Regions from separate parts of the Allomesorhizobium aridi genome, predicted to be linked through region 2. Evidence: predicted binding sites of a transcription regulator. Region 2 holds the regulator's gene; each other region holds the start of a gene.
The links. The regulator HrcA, encoded in region 2, represses chaperone genes, less so after heat shock. The targets are predictions, from matches to a motif close to GTTAGCACTCNCNNNNNGNGAGTGCTAAC.
Positions count from the first base shown of each region.

Region 1 (5,451 bases), 110 kb from region 2:
GCCGGCGCGCCGTGTAAACCTTGCCGCCAGCCTGCTTTCAGAGATCGCGCCGGTATTCGTGTTCGCCCTCGTCAGCGTCGGCGTCTTCCTGGCCTTCTCCTGGGCTCCCTTGCTGCGCCTCGTCGTTCTTACATTTCTGGTCGCATTCATAATCGCGCGGCTGGTCATCGCGATCGGTCGCATCCTGCTTCGCCCCCATGCCGCTGCCGGCGAGGCAGAGCCCGGCGAGTCCGCCAGACTGATTTCAATGAACGATGCCGAGGCGCACTTCTGGTTCCGGCGCCTTGTTGTCTTCATCGGTTACGTCATGGCTGGCTGGGCCGTACTCAGCCTTCTTCCGATGCTGGGTTTTTCGCCGGATGTGAAAACGCTTCTCTCCTATCTGGCCGGGATCGGCCTGCTGCTGCTTGCGATCGAAGTGGTATGGCGTCGCCCGGGCGGCCTGCCGGCGACACAGGGCGTCCACACGCGAAACTGGCTGCTCAGCATCTACCTGATCGTTCTGTGGGGGCTTTGGGCCGCCGGCCTGAACGGCCTCTTGTGGCTTGGCGTTTACGCCCTGCTGCTGCCCCTCCTGTTGTCCGTGACGGGCCAGGCGGCGCAGTCCGTCGCGGAACGGCAGGGCGCCGCCGGCACGGCGAATTCGTTCCGGACCGTGCTGATGGTGCGCGGCGCGCGTGCGCTGGTGATCCTGCTCGCCGTGCTATGGCTCGGCCTGATCTGGCGCCTTAACCCCAATGCCCTGACCGAAGGCGATTCGCCCACCAGCCGGATCCTGCGCGGCCTGCTGCACGGCGTCGTGATCCTCCTCGTCGCCGATCTCCTCTGGCACCTTGCAAAAGCCTATATCGCCCGAAAGCTCGAAGGGGCGACCGTGGACGGAACGGTCAGCCCGGAGGAGGCGGCGCGCCGGGGCCGCCTGCGCACATTACTGCCCATCTTCCGCAACCTTCTGGGAGCCGTGCTCGGAACTGTGGCGGTGCTCACCGTCCTGTCCGGGCTCGGGGTGCAGATAGGGCCGCTGATCGCCGGCGCCGGTATATTCGGCGTGGCGCTCGGATTCGGCTCGCAGACGTTGGTCAAGGACGTTCTCAGCGGCGTATTCTACATGCTGGACGATGCGTTCCGCGTCGGAGAATACATCGAAAGCGGCAGCTACAAGGGGACAGTGGAATCGTTCAGCCTGCGCTCTGTCAAGCTGCGCCACCACCGCGGTCCGGTGTTCACGGTGCCGTTCGGCTCGCTCGGCGCGGTGCAGAACATGAGCCGCGACTGGGTCATCGACAAGTTCAGGATACGCGTGCCGTTCGACACCGACATCGCCAAGGTGAAAAAGCTGCTCAAGGGCATCGGGGCCGAGTTGAAGGCGGATCCGGAACTGGGGCCCGAAATCCTCGAGACGGTGAAGATGAAGGGCGTCGAGGAGATCGGCGATTTCGGCATCCAGCTGAGCTTCGCCTTCATGGCCAAGCCCGGGCACCAGTCAGTCGTGCGGCGGCGTGCTTACACCATGATCCAGCAGGCATTCGCTGCGAACGGCATCCAGTTCGCACAGCCGACCGTCCAGGTGGGAGGCGACGACAAGCAGGCCGCCGCTGCCGCGGCGACCGCCAGCGCGCTGGCGCGCAAACCCCCGGTCGAGGTCGTGGCGGATAGGTGATGCGGCGACCGATACCGGCGCCTGCGGGGATGGCCCAGCATGCCCGCGCCAGCAGGGCGCGGGTATCTTCGGCGGGCTAGAAGTCCATGCCGCCGCCGGCAGGCATCGGCGGAGCCGAGGCTTCCTTCTTCGGCTTCTCGGCGACCATCGCCTCCGTGGTCACCAGCAGGCCGGCGATGGAAGCCGCATCCTGCAGCGCCGTGCGGACCACCTTGGCCGGATCGATGACGCCCTGGCTATAGAGGTCTCCGAACTCATTGGTCTGCGCATTCCAGCCGTAAGAGAACTCGGCGTTCTCGCGCAGTTTGCCGACGATGATAGAGCCTTCGGCCCCGGCATTCTCGGCGATCTGGCGGACAGGCGATTCGATCGCCTTCCGCACGATCTCGACGCCGGTCTTCTGGTCGGGATTGTCCACAGTCACGCTGTCCAGTGCTTTGGCCGCGCGCAGCAGCGCCACGCCGCCGCCAGGCAGCACGCCTTCCTCGACGGCCGCGCGGGTGGCATGCAGCGCGTCGTCGACACGGTCCTTTCGCTCCTTGACCTCAATCTCGGTCGAGCCGCCCACGCGGATCACGGCAACGCCGCCCGCAAGCTTGGCGAGCCGCTCCTGCAGCTTTTCGCGGTCGTAATCCGAGGTCGTCTCCTCGACCTGCGCCCTGATCTGGCTAACCCGGCCCTGGATTTCGGTCTTGGAGCCGGCGCCGTCGACGATCGTGGTGTTTTCCTTCTCGACGACGACTTTCTTGGCGCGGCCGAGCATCTCCAGCGTCACGTTCTCGAGCTTGATGCCCAAATCCTCGCTGATCGCCGTGCCGCCGGTGAGGATGGCAATGTCCTCGAGCATGGCCTTGCGACGGTCACCGAAGCCCGGCGCCTTGACGGCCGCGACCTTGAGGCCGCCGCGCAGCTTGTTGACGACCAGCGTGGCCAGAGCCTCGCCCTCGACATCCTCGGCGATGATCAGCAGCGGCTTGCTGGACTGGACCACCGCCTCCAGCACGGGAAGCAGCGCCTGCAAATTCGACAATTTCTTCTCATGGATCAGCACATATGGCTCTTCCAGATCGACGCGCATCTTGTCCTGGTTGGTGATGAAGTAGGGCGAGAGGTAGCCGCGGTCGAACTGCATGCCTTCCACGATTTCGAGCTCGGTCTCGGCGGTCTTGGCTTCCTCGACGGTGATGACGCCTTCATTGCCGACCTTCTGCATCGCCTCGGCAAGGAACCGGCCGATTTCGGTATCGCCATTGGCCGAAATGGTGCCGACCTGCGCGATCTCGTCATTCTTGGTGACTTTGCGGGCGTTGGCCTTGAGCTCGGCGACCACGGCCTCCACGGCCTTGTCGATGCCGCGTTTCAGATCCATAGGGTTCATGCCGGCGGCAACGGCCTTCGCGCCTTCCCTGACGATCGCTTGAGCCAGTATGGTCGCGGTGGTCGTTCCGTCGCCGGCGATGTCGCTGGTCTTTGAAGCGACTTCGCGGACCAGTTGCGCGCCCATGTTCTCGAACTTGTCCTCAAGCTCGATTTCCTTGGCGACGGTGACGCCGTCCTTGGTGATGCGCGGGGCGCCGAACGACTTGTCCATGACGACATTGCGGCCCTTCGGGCCAAGCGTCACCTTGACGGCGTTGGCAAGAATGTCGACGCCGCGCAGCATTTTCTCGCGCGCGTCGGTGTGGAATTTCACTTCCTTGGCAGCCATTGGATCACTCCTTCAATTAGGCAGCTTTCATTGACTGGTTGGTTCGCCGTCAGAGACCGTCAGGCGGCGCTCTTCATTTCAGCTGTCTTTTCGATCACCCCCATCACGTCGCTTTCCTTCATGATGAGCAGATCCTCGCCATTCAGCTTGATCTCGGTGCCGGACCATTTGCCGAACAGGATACGGTCTCCGACCTTCACATCGAGCGGCTGAAGCTGCCCAGCTTCGTTGCGCGCGCCGGGTCCGGCGGCGATGACTTCGCCTTCCTGCGGCTTTTCCTTGGCGGTGTCGGGAATGATGATGCCTCCAGCCGTCTTTTCGTCGACCTCGACGCGGCGGACCAGGATACGGTCATGCAATGGACGGAACGTCATGTTGTTCTCCTCATGGACAAACAGACCGAGATTCCTGCGCCAGACCGGCAATATCGGTCGGCGCGAGGAGCTGCGACCCTTATTCAGGCATCGCGCAAATATCGAATTAGTTTGGAAATTTTCAGGTTCAATAGGGACAAACAGAAATTTTGGCACTCGCACCGTGCGAGTGCCAACGCACCATCGCAGCGCCCCGAAATCAAAGGGAGCCGGTTAGCCATTGCGGGGCCAACCGCTTCCGCACCGGCGGAATTCAACGGACTTATTCGGCCTTATTCGGCGGCCTCGCGCACGGGGATCAGGCGCCGCCCAACCTGCTGCAGATGCAAGCGCATGGCCGCGGCCGCGCCGCCGAGGTCGCGGTCGGCGATAGCCTCTACGATGCGCTCATGGTCGGCGAAGCTGTGGTGGTCGGCCGGCGGCCGCGCGCCATCGGAGCGAAGCCGGCCCCACACGACGGTGCGGCGCACTGCGTTCAGGACGTCGAACAGGCCGAGCAGCACATTGTTGCGGCTCGCCTGCGCGATCTGCCGGTGGAGCAGGTTGTCGAAATTCTCGTACTGCCGCCAGGTGGCGGCTTCGCGCGTCTGCGCCAGCGATTGCCGCATCGCGGCGATATCGGAGAGCGTGGCGTGAAGTGCGGCCTCGCGCGCGATCTCCGGCTCGATGATCAGGCGCGCGCGCATCACGTCGGCCGGGTTGGTGCGGCCGGCGATCTCGGAAATGCCGATCGTCTCCTCGACCGGGCCGCTGCCGACGAAGGTGCCTTTGCCGACGTGGCGCCAGATGCGGCCGTCCTTCTCCAGCACTGCCAGCGCCTTGCGCAGATCGCCGCGCGACACGCCGAGGCTCTCGCACAGTTCCCGCTCCGAAGGCAGCCGGCTTTCGCCCGAAAGGTCCATCTGCGCGAGATAAGCCTGAAGCTGCACCAACGCGGCATGGCCGCCATTCCCGCCAACATCCATCGATTTAACCAATTCGCGCATTGATTCCCATTGCTGGTGTTAAGACGATTGGTCCAAGGCGTCAATATCCAGAACTTGCGTTGTTGCAGGCGGATTACGACAGATTCATCCTTGACCAATTCCCGCCGGAGGCTTAACCAATACCAATATTGGTTACAAAACGGGAGGAATAAAAATGGCCAGCCTGTCCAGACGTACCATCCTTGCAACGGTCTTCGCCGCGGCCCTGGGAAGCGCGGCGCCGCTGTCGGCGGCAAGCGCCGGCGACATGCGCATCGCGTTCGGCGATCTGCCCGGCATAGAATCCATCCAGACGCTGGCCGCGATCGAGCGCGCCAAGGAGCGCGGCGTCAACGTCGAACTGATCATCCTCAACGACGAAGATCTGGCGACCCAGGCGATCGTTGGCGGCCAAGCCGATGTCGGCATCGGTGCGCCCTATACGCTGATCCAGAAGGTCGGCGTTCCGATCCGCATCTTCGCGCAGATTTCCACGCAGCGCTTCTTCCCGGTGGTCAACGCCGAATTCTACAAGACGTGGAAGGACCTGGACGGACAGGAAGTCGCAGTGCAGGGACGCGGCTCCGGCACCGAGGCCGTCATGAAGCTGATGGCGAAGAACAACGGCATCACGCTCGGCGCGATCAGCTACGTTCCCGGCTCGGAGGTGCGGCGCAACGCGCTGCTGCAAGGAACGCTGAAAGCCTCGATCGTCGATGCGGCCAACCGGCGCGCGCTCGAAGC
Region 1 covers NZ_CP171729.1:5,068,795-5,074,245, forward strand. The annotation lists gene ACG873_RS27010 (mechanosensitive ion channel family protein) at 1-1,660, shown strand, start outside; gene groL (chaperonin GroEL) at 1,737-3,368, opposite strand; gene ACG873_RS27020 (co-chaperone GroES) at 3,428-3,742, opposite strand; gene ACG873_RS27025 (FadR/GntR family transcriptional regulator) at 4,015-4,707, opposite strand; gene ACG873_RS27030 (ABC transporter substrate-binding protein) at 4,883-5,451, shown strand, end outside.
Region 1: a site for HrcA is predicted at 3,891-3,919, ahead of ACG873_RS27020 (co-chaperone GroES). Genes of this name have one in related genera too.

Region 2 (5,451 bases):
GCCTAACTGCCCAGCCCCTCGAACAGGATCGTCGAGAGGTAGCGTTCGGCGAAGGACGGGATGACCACCACCATGTCCTTGCCGGCGTTTTCGGGCCGCGAGCCGACGACGATCGCGGCCTGGAGTGCTGCGCCCGACGAGATGCCGACCGGCACGCCTTCCAGCCGCGCGACGAGGCGGGCATTGGCGACTGCATCCTCGTTGGAGACCTGGACGATCTCGTCATAGATGGTCGTGTCGAGGATTTTCGGCGCGAAGCCAGCGCCGATGCCCTGAATCTTGTGCGGGCCGGGCTGACCGCCCGAAAGCACCGGCGAGGCTTCCGGCTCGACGGCGACGACTTGCAGCGATGGCTTGCGCTTCTTGATGACCTGGCCGACGCCGGTGATGGTGCCGCCGGTTCCGATGCCGGAGATGAAGATGTCGACGGACCCTTGCGTATCGTTCCAGATCTCCTCGGCGGTGGTCGTGCGATGGATCTCGGGATTGGCCGGGTTCTCGAACTGCTGCGGTATAACCGCGCCGGGGATGGTCTGGACCAGTTCCTCGGCCTTGGCGATCGCGCCCTTCATGCCCTTCGGGCCCTCGGTCAGCACCAGCTCGGCGCCGAGCAGCGCCAGCATTTTGCGGCGCTCGACGGACATGGTTTCGGGCATGGTCAGGATCAGCTTGTAGCCCTTGGCGGCGGCGGCGAAGGCCAGCGCGATGCCGGTATTGCCCGATGTCGGCTCAATCAGCGTGTTCCTGCCGGGGGAGATCGTGCCGGCGGCTTCCAGCGCCTCGATCATCGAGACGCCAATGCGGTCCTTGACGCTGGCGATCGGGTTGAAGAATTCGAGCTTGGCTAGGAGGTTGGCGACGATGCCCTTTTCCTTCGCAAACTTGTCCAGCCTGACCAGCGGCGTATCTCCGATCGTTTCGGTGATCGAGTTGAAGACGCGCCCGCGGCCGGGTACGCGCGTCGGGGTGGCCGGCTTGTTCATCGATTTCGCTCCCACTGCATTCGAATTCAGGATATCCCTGCGCCCTGCAAAATCCGAGTGGCCGAAGTACCTAAGCCGCAAGTTCTGCGGAAAAGTATTCCCGCCCGCCCCGATTCCGGAGAATGGATTAGCTGCCTATCCCGCTACTGGCGCGAAGCGATGGCGAGCGCAGCGCCGGCCATGAACGCGGCCGCGGTGCGGTTGAGCGCCTTCAGCGCGCGCGGCGTCTTCAGGAACCAGCGCGCCTTGGCAGCAAGCGCCAGATAAGGCACGAGCACAACGAGCAGCACGACCACGGTCAACCCGGCCAGTATCGCGTAATCGGCGAAGGTGATGGTCCTCAAGTCGACCAGCGTCGGCGTCAGCGCCAGATAGAAGATCATCGTCTTGGGGTTGCCGAGCGTGACGGTGAGTCCGGCGAGGAAGCTCGCGAAAAGTCCGCCCTTGCCCTTCCGCGCCTCGACCGTTTCCGGCGTGATGCCGCTCTTCCAGAAGCTCCATGCCAGCCAGGAGAGATAGGCGACGCCAAGCCATTTGATGACCAGGAACACGGCGCCGAAGGTCTGCGCGACCAGCGCCAGGCCGAGCACCACCGCGGTGAGATAAGTCAGGTCGCCGACGACCAGCCCGAACGACATTGCGAGCGCGGAACGGAAGCCCGAACCGAGCGCCCGGGCGACAAGGGCGGTGACACCCGGTCCCGGAATGGCGGCTGCGATTGCGAGTGCGGCGCTGTAGGCGAGAAAGCCGGCAAGGGTCATGGAAGAAGATACCTTCGGTTATCGCGCGCCTCTATGGCACAGGCGTTCCGCCAAGAGAATACGGCAGCGGCGCTCTTGGCTTGGCGCAGCCGAACCTCGCCTGCCGTCAACGCCGATCATCAATGGCGAAACGCGATCTGCTCAGTTGCCGCCGGCGTAAAGGCCGTCGTCGAGGCGCTTTTCGAGCGCCACGAGGTCGGCCGGCAGCGGCATGCCCATGGCGCGCAGCTCGTTGAGCTTTTCACGCAATTGCTCATGGATTTCACGCTCATCCTCGGGCTGGTTGATCATCCCTTCCAAAAGCAGGCTGATCTGGGCCTTGATCTGTTCGAGCGCCATGGCGGGTTCCCCCATTTACTCCAACCGTAACCCTACACCAGATGCCGCGCCGCCGCCACAGGCGGCCTGTTCAGCGAAGCGGGAGACAAGCTAATCTTAGGCGCTGAACGTCAGAATCAAAGCCACCAACAGGACGCCGGCGCCTCCCGCGAACCAATAGGACGAGCGTTGGACCCGTCGGTGGTCCTTTTTCATCGAACCTCGAACGATCAGTACCAACCCTACCGCAACAAGGCCCAAGCCAAGAATGGCTGCTAGCATAAAGCCGTACAAACCGCCCACCTCGTAACCTCCGAATAAGGATCTGCCTGCGTCGGCATCAGCGAAGCATGCGCGAGATGAGCTGGGCGGTGTAGTCGACCATCGGCACGATGCGGGCATAGTTCAACCTGGTCGGGCCGATGACGCCGAGCGCGCCGACGACGCGCGCGTCCTTGTCGCGGTACGGCGCCACCACCAGCGACGAGCCGGACAGCGAAAACAGCTTGTTTTCCGAGCCGATGAAGATGCGCACGCCGGAACCTGCCTCCGCGAGGTCGAGAAGCTGGACCATGCCCTCCTTGGTCTCAAGATCCTCGAAAAGATGCCGGAGCAGTTCGAGGTCGGCTTGGGCGGTTACGTTTTCCAGCAGATTGGCGCGACCGCGCACGATCAGCCGCGACGGCAGCCCGCTTTCGGAACCGGCCCAGACGGCAAGGCCCTTTTCCACCAGATCCTGCGATAGCGTGTCCAAGGCGGCCTTTGTCTCCTCCTTGAGACGCGCGATCTCCACCCGGGCCTCGGCAAGCGTGCGGCCGCGTATATGGGCGTTGAGGAAATTCGATGCTTCGTGAAGCTGCGAGTTGGTGACGCCGGCCGGCAGTTCGACCACGCGGTTCTCGACGTCGCCGTTCTGCGTGACCATGACAGCCAAAGCGCGCTCAGGCTCGAGCTGGATGAATTCGATATGCTTCAGCGGAACCTCATTCTTGGCGGCGAGTACGAGGCCGGCGCCGCGCGACATGCCCGACAGCATCTGGCTGGCCTCGGTCAGCATGTGTTCCAGCGTAGCCCCGCTGCCGGATGCCTTGAGCTGCGCCTCGATGGAGCGTCGCTCTTCGTCCGACAGGTCGCCAAGTTCCATGAAGGCATCGACGAAGAAGCGCAGCCCTTTCTGCGTCGGAAGACGGCCGGCCGAAATATGCGGTGAATAGACGAGGCCTAGATGCTCGAGATCGCTCATCACATTGCGCACGGTGGCCGGCGAAAGCGACGAGGGCAGCATGCGCGACAGGTTGCGCGAACCGACGGGCTCGCCATCGAGCAGATAGGAATCGACAATGCGCCGGAAGATCTCGCGCGAGCGCATGTCGAGCGATTGCAGATTCTGGTCCAGCAGCGGCTTCGTCATCGAAACTCCAACCTCCGGCTAAGATATAGATGGGCCCTGCGGGAACACAACCTTGCTCCATGGCCGGCCGGTTTTCCTTTGCGCCTTCGACGGCATGACGCTACAAGCCGCCACTAGGCTGAAACGGCCTCCAAATTCGAATTTTGAACAGAAAGTGCCTGATGCGCCCCTCAAAACGCCAATACGACGAAATGCGCGCAATCTCCTTCGAGCGCAATATCTCCAAGCACGCCGAAGGCTCGTGCCTGGTGAAATTCGGCGACACGCACGTTCTGTGTACGGCGAGCCTTGAAGAGCGGGTGCCGGGCTGGATGCGCAATTCGGGCAAAGGCTGGGTGACGGCGGAGTACGGCATGCTGCCGCGCTCGACCGGCGAACGCATGCGCCGCGAGGCTTCGGCCGGCAAGCAGGGCGGCCGAACGCTGGAAATCCAGCGCCTGATCGGGCGATCCCTGCGCGCCGTTGTCGACCTTCAGGCACTCGGCGAAATGCAGATCACCGTCGACTGCGATGTAATCCAGGCCGACGGCGGCACCAGGACGGCGGCAATCACCGGCGGCTGGGTGGCGCTGCACGACTGCCTGCGCTGGATGGAGGCGCGCCAGATGACGAGCGTGTCGAAAGTGCTGAAGGACCATGTCGCGGCGATCTCCTGCGGTATCCACGATGGCCAGCCTGTGCTCGACCTGGACTATCTCGAGGATTCGTCGGCCGGCACCGACGCCAATTTCGTCATGACCGGCAAGGGCGGCTTCGTCGAAATCCAGGGCACGGCCGAGGGCGTGCCGTTCACCGAGGAAGAATTCGCGGCGCTGATGGCGCTGGCCAAGAAGGGCATTTCGCGGCTGGTCAGCCTGCAGCAGATGGCGGTGGGGTAGAGGCTGACATGACCCCCTCGGCAATCCTTGAATCCGCGCTTTACGTTACCGACCTCGATGCGGCGGAGACGTTCTATCGCGAGGTGCTGGGGCTGGAGGTGATCGCCAAGGCGGAAGGCCGCCATATCTTCTTCCGCTGCGGGGTGGGCGTGCTGCTGCTGTTCAACGCCGAGGCAACGCGGCAAGCGCCGGCGCCGGACGCGAAATTGCCGGTGCCGCCGCACGGCGCCGTCGGCCAGGGGCATCTATGCTTTGCCGCGACGGCGGAGGAGATCGTGCGGTGGAAAGCGCATCTCGAAGCGCTGAAAATCGCCGTCGAAGCCGATTTCGAGTGGCCCTCCTCCGGCAAGAGCTCAGGAGGCGGCCGCTCTATCTATTTCCGCGATCCGTCCGGCAATTCGCTGGAATTCGCCGAGCCAAGAATCTGGGGAATGTGATGCGGCCGCTGGAAGACAGGAAAATCGTCGTAGCCAGCCACAATGACGGCAAGCTGCGCGAATTCGCCGAACTGATGGCGCCGTTTGGCTTCGAGGCCAAGTCGGCTGCGGAACTCGGCCTGGCGGAACCAGACGAGACCGGCGAGACGTTCGAGGAGAACGCTTACATCAAGGCGTTCGCCGCCGCCAAGGCGACGGGCCTGCCGGCACTTTCGGACGATTCAGGGCTCTGCGTCGACGCGCTGGACGGCCAGCCCGGATCTACACCGCCAACTGGGCCGAAACCCCGGAAGGGGGCGCGACTTCGCCATCGCCATGCAGCGCACCGAGATAGCCCTCCACGAAGTAGGCGCGGTCGAGCCCGACCGCCGCACCGGCCGGTTCGTCGCCGTGATCTGCCTGGCCTGGCCCGACGGGCACGCTGAATATTTCCGCGGCGAGGCCGAGGGCACGCTTGTTTGGCCGCCGCGCGGGACCAAGGGTTTCGGCTACGATCCGGTTTTCCAGCCTATCGGCCATGACAAGACGTTCGGCGAAATGGACGCGGAGCAGAAGCACGGCTGGAAGCCGGGCCAGGCCGAGGCGCTGTCGCACCGCGCCCGCGCCTTCCAGAAATTCGCCACGGCGAAGCTCGGCGCGGCGTGACGGAGGGCGTCTTGACAG
Region 2 covers NZ_CP171729.1:5,177,819-5,183,269, reverse strand. The annotation lists gene cysK (cysteine synthase A) at 3-983, opposite strand; gene ACG873_RS27620 (LysE family translocator) at 1,127-1,744, opposite strand; gene ACG873_RS27615 (hypothetical protein) at 1,886-2,083, opposite strand; gene hrcA (heat-inducible transcriptional repressor HrcA) at 2,403-3,473, opposite strand; gene rph (ribonuclease PH) at 3,635-4,351, shown strand; gene ACG873_RS27600 (VOC family protein) at 4,360-4,788, shown strand; partial or broken gene rdgB (RdgB/HAM1 family non-canonical purine NTP pyrophosphatase) at 4,788-5,433, shown strand; gene hemW (radical SAM family heme chaperone HemW) at 5,445-5,451, shown strand, end outside.

Region 3 (5,451 bases), 240 kb from region 2:
GACCGCCGTCTTGACGTCGCCCTCCGCCTGCTCGACGTAGCGCGCCGCACTCTCGGCGTCGCAGCCGACGATTTGGCGTACCATGCCTTCAGCCCGCTGCCGCAGTTTGGCGTTGCTGGCGCGCATATGCACCATCATTCCGAGATAGACGCGGCCGAGCTGCACCATGACCGCTGACGAGAAGAGGTTCAACACGATCTTCTGCGCTGTGCCCGCCTTCATGCGCGTCGAGCCGGCGATCACTTCCGTTCCAGTCTCCACCAGGATTCGGTGGCGGGCCACCACGAACAAAGGCGCGCCGGCATTGTTGGCCAGCGCGATCGTGACCGCTCCGGCGGTGCTGGCGGCGCGCAGTGCGCCGATCGTGAAGGGGGTAGTTCCACTGGCCGCGATTCCGAGGACGACGTCGTCCGGGCCAATGCGGGCGTCCGCCATGGCCGCCGCCCCGGCTTCCTCATCGTCCTCGGCGCCTTCGACGCTCTCGACCAAGGCGCCGAGACCTCCGGCCATCGCATATACGACCCGGTCGGCGGGCCAGCCAAAAGTCGGCGGCAGTTCCGTTCCGTCCTGCACGGCGATACGGCCCGAGGTGCCAGCGCCCGCATAGACGATCCGGCCGCCGCGCTGCAGCGCCGGCACGGCGTCATCCACTGCGGCTGCTATGTCGTTCAGCGCGCCACGTACTGCGGCTGCAGCCGAAAGCTGGCCTTCGTACATGGCGGCCATCATTTCGGCCGTGGACCACGAATCCAGACTGAGATAGCGCGGACTGATCTGCTCGGTGGCCATTCAAATCCTCAGCATTGCTGCTTCGGAGAAAGTCCGGCGCCACCCCTGCGGTTCCGTCGCCTTTGCGCGTTTTTCTTTGCATTGATTACGCCCGGCCGCCTGCGGCCGGGCGTTCAGGCACTGCTTAGTAGCCCATGCCGCCGCCGTTGCCGGCAGCGGGCGCGTCCTTCGGCGGGACATCCGCAATCATGGCTTCGGCGGTAATAAGGAGCGCGGCTATGGAGCCCGCGTCCTGCAGCGCGGTGCGCACGACCTTGGCCGGATCGACGATGCCGGCTTTGATCATGTCGACGTAGGCTTCCGTCTGCGCGTTGAACCCCTGGTCGGAATCCTTTCCGGCCATCAGCTTGCCGACGACGACCGAGCCTTCAACGCCGGCATTTTCGGCGATTTGGCGAATGGGCGCTTCGAGCGCTTTCAAGACAATCGAAATACCCGCCGTCACGTCGGCATTGCTTCCGGTTAGCTCGGTCAGAGCCGCCTTGGCCCGCAGAAGGGCCACGCCGCCCCCGGCGACGATGCCCTCTTCCACGGCTGCGCGGGTTGCGTTCAGCGCATCGTCGATGCGGTCCTTCTTTTCCTTGACTTCCGTCTCGGTCGCGCCGCCGACGCGGATGACCGCCACGCCGCCTGCAAGCTTCGCCAGCCGCTCCTGCAGCTTCTCCTTGTCGTAGTCCGAGGTGGTTTCCTCGATCTGCGCCTTGATCTGCTGGACACGCGCCGAGATGTCTTTCTTTTCACCAGAGCCGTCGATGAGCGTGGTCGTGTCCTTTTCGATGAGCACGCGCTTTGTCCGCCCGAGCATGTCGATCGTGACGTTCTCGAGCTTGATGCCGAGATCCTCCGAGATCAACTGACCGCCGGTCAGGATCGCGATGTCCTCCAGCATGGCCTTGCGGCGATCGCCGAAGCCCGGCGCCTTGACCGCCGCGACCTTGAGGCCGCCGCGCAGCTTGTTGACGACCAGCGTAGCCAAGGCCTCGCCTTCAACGTCCTCGGAGATGATCAGCAGCGGTTTGCCGCTCTGCACCACGGCTTCGAGGATCGGCAGCAAACCCTGCAGACTGCCCAGCTTCTTCTCGTGCAGGAGAATGTACGGATCCTCCAGTTCAACCCGCATCTTCTCGGCGTTGGTCACGAAGTAAGGCGAAAGATAGCCGCGATCGAACTGCATGCCCTCGACGACCTCGAGCTCAGTCTCGGCGGTCTTGGCCTCCTCGACGGTGATGACACCTTCGTTGCCGACTTTCTTCATCGCCTTGGCGATCATCGCACCGACGGACGCGTCGCCATTGGCGGCGATCGTGCCGACCTGGGCGATCTCGTCCGATGATTTCACTTTTTTGGACCGGGCCTGGATGTCCTTCACGACGGCGGCCACGGCAAGGTCGATGCCGCGCTTCAAATCCATCGGGTTCATGCCGGCGGCAACGAGCTTTGCACCTTCGCGAAGAATGGAGGCGGCGAGGACAGTTGCGGTCGTGGTGCCGTCCCCGGCCAGGTCATTGGTCTTCGAGGCCACTTCGCGCACCATTTGCGCGCCCATGTTCTCGAACTTGTCGGAAAGCTCGATCTCCTTGGCGACGGTGACGCCATCCTTGGTGATGCGCGGCGCGCCATAGGCCTTGTCGATGATGACATTGCGGCCCTTGGGACCGAGCGTCACCTTGACGGCGTTGTTCAGGATTTCGACGCCGCGCAGCATGCGGTCGCGAGCGTCGGTGGCGAATTTGATTTCCTTGGCAGACATGATTTTCGTCCAGTTCAGTCTTGAAATGAGGAGAGCGGGAAGTCGCCCGGTCAGGCAGCTTTCTTGGCCGCTTCGGCCTTGTCGATGATGCCCATGATGTCGGCCTCCTTCATGATAAGGAGATCCTCGCCGTCGATCTTGACCTCGGTTCCCGACCATTTGCCGAACAGGACAGCGTCGCCAGCCTTCACGTCGAGAGGGATCAGCTTGCCGCTTTCGTCGCGCGAGCCCGGACCGACGGCAATCACCTCGCCTTCCTGTGGCTTTTCCTTCGCATTGTCGGGAATGATGATCCCGCCCTTGGATTTGATGTCGCCTTCGGCGCGTCGGATGACGACGCGGTCGTGAAGTGGCCGGAATTTCATTTGGGATTCTTTCTGCGGCCGGCGCATAGGTGGGCCGCGCCTTTGTATTAGGCCCTTTGGCACTCGAATGATAGGAGTGCTAAAAATAAATCTCCGCGCTTCCCAGACATGTTGAAATGATATTCGGTATGAAATTGCAGAATTACCGGCCAAAATGAAAATAGCTACAAATTGAATTTCTGATTGAAAACACCTATTTTCACATAAGGACGTCCATGTCTGATATTTTTAATCGCGAAGGAGAATTGCGCAATGGCGGATGCAAATCAAAACATTATGGAAAAGGCACAGTCGCGTTTCATCGAGACCCAAAAGAAAACTGCTGAACGAAACAAGGCGACCGCCGAATATCAATCGGAAGCAAAAGCCAGGGCTATCAAGACGGCAAAATTACGGGAGTTGCGCCTCGCCAAGGAGGAGCAGGATCGCGCCGCGGAGGCCTTGAAACCCGTCGAACCCAAAAAGAAGCGGAGCGCCGGCAAGGGCAAGAAACTCCCGACTTCCGTCGATAAGACGTAAACTGCGCGACACGACGTCGGTCGCCACTACCAGATATTGCCGGCGCTATTTGAAATCGGCCGACGTCAGGGCGTACATGTTTTTGCGACCGCGGGAGTAGGCATTCCGCGCCATGTCGTGAACCAAACCGCGCACCGCATCGAAAGCCGCCAAATAGTCAATTTCCGCGTTGGCGGGTTCAGCTGTTTTCTTCGAGATCGCATCGATCTCGACGGAGAAGGAAATCTGAACCATGCCGTCATGGCCAAGAAAGCGGATGCGCTTCCCCGTCGCGTCGTAGCTGCGACTCAGATTGGGAAATGTCAGTGCCATGATCCTGCCTCTCGAGACGGTTTAAGCCCAGGGCTTGACGCTACCATGTATGTCCAAAGATCATGGAATAGGTGGCAACACCAATAAACAACGCAGTCGACATTCTCATGAATAGCTGAAATGAAAAATAATCTTTCATCGCGGCCTCCTTTGTTTTTGTTAATTTTTCGGGCCAGGATTTCACCATATCACATAAGAAGGTGATCCGGTGATTTTTTCGGCACTTTTCAATCGAGAACAGTTCTCGATCAAAACGGCCGACCAGTTGCGGCTAGATTGACGCGGCTTTTTTTCGGTCGCCGGATGGTTGCCACTCACTCCGACAAAACGCGCCCGGCTTCAGCTTGCGGGCCGATGGCACGCCCCGCCGCCTCCTTCGTCGCCAACCCGGAAGGCGTCAGGCTCCTACGGCTTGAGGAGACGAGCAGACATGAGACCAGGCACAAAGCCGCCTTTTTCTCAACTCAGCGAACGCAGCATTGGTGCATGAGCCTGGGAAGTTCGGCCTCATGTCGGGGCGAATGATTAAAGCACGGCGCCAAGGCCGCCACTGTTCAGTGACGCAGGATTTTGCTCAAGAAGGCGCGGCTGCGGTCGGTTTGGGGGGCGGAGAAGAATTCCTCCGGCGTGCCGCTCTCCACGATGGCCCCCTGATCCATGAACACGACCCGCTGGGCGACTTTTCGGGCAAAGCCCATCTCGTGGGTGACCACCATCATGGTCATCCCCTCCTCGGCGACTGCGACCATGACGTCGAGCACTTCGCTGATCATTTCGGGATCGAGCGCCGACGTGGGCTCGTCAAACAGCATGATTTTTGGGCGCATGCCAAGGCAGCGGGCGATCGCCACCCGCTGCTGCTGTCCGCCTGAGAGTTCCGACGGATAGGCATTGAACTTGTCGGCGAGCCCGACCTTGGCGAGCAGCTCGCGCCCGGCTTTCTCCGCCTCGGCGCGGGGCGTCTTGCGCACATGGATAGGAGCCAGCGTAACGTTCTCCAGCGCAGTCTTGTGCGGATAGAGATTGAATTGCTGGAAGACGAAGCCGATCTCGGTGCGCAACAGCGTCATGTTGGTTGCGGGAGCGCCGACACGTTGCGCGTCGACGACGAGATCGCCATCCTGCGTCGCTTCAAGGCCGTTGATGCAGCGGATTAGGGTGCTCTTGCCCGAGCCGCTGGGGCCACAGACGACGACCACCTCGCGCGGCTCGACGCTGAGGGTGATGTCCTTGAGCACGTGAAGCGATCCGAACCATTTGTTGACGCCGCGAAACTCGATCACGCTTGGCTGCCTTCTTTGATGGGGCCTCGGACGGTGCTCACAATCTCACCTCGCCATGCGCGGCGCTCATGTGGCGCTCCAGCCGGCGTGCGAACAGGATGAGCGGATAGCACACGAGAAAATAGCCAACGCCGACGATGGCAAAAACCAGGAGGCCGTTGGGAACCCGCTGAACCACGAGCCAGCCGACCCTGGTGAGATCGGTCAGCCCAATGGCGGAGACGACCGAGGAATCCTTGATTAGAAGGACATATTGCCCGACGAGCGGCGGCAGGACCACCCGCATCGCCTGCGGCAGCACCACCTGCCGCATTCGCTGCCATCGCGACAAGCCCGAGGCGAGCGCCGCCTCGACCTGGCCCGTGGGTACCGAGCGGATGCCTGCGGCCACGATCTCACAGATGAAACACGCGGCAAGGTTGGTCAGCGCGAT
Region 3 covers NZ_CP171729.1:5,416,171-5,421,621, reverse strand. The annotation lists gene ACG873_RS28880 (N-acetylmuramic acid 6-phosphate etherase) at 1-789, opposite strand, end outside; gene groL (chaperonin GroEL) at 914-2,539, opposite strand; gene ACG873_RS28870 (co-chaperone GroES) at 2,590-2,904, opposite strand; gene ACG873_RS28865 (hypothetical protein) at 3,157-3,423, shown strand; gene ACG873_RS28860 (DUF1488 domain-containing protein) at 3,469-3,735, opposite strand; gene ACG873_RS28855 (amino acid ABC transporter ATP-binding protein) at 4,290-5,018, opposite strand; gene ACG873_RS28850 (amino acid ABC transporter permease) at 5,056-5,451, opposite strand, start outside.
Region 3: a site for HrcA is predicted at 2,960-2,988, ahead of ACG873_RS28870 (co-chaperone GroES). Genes of this name have one in related genera too.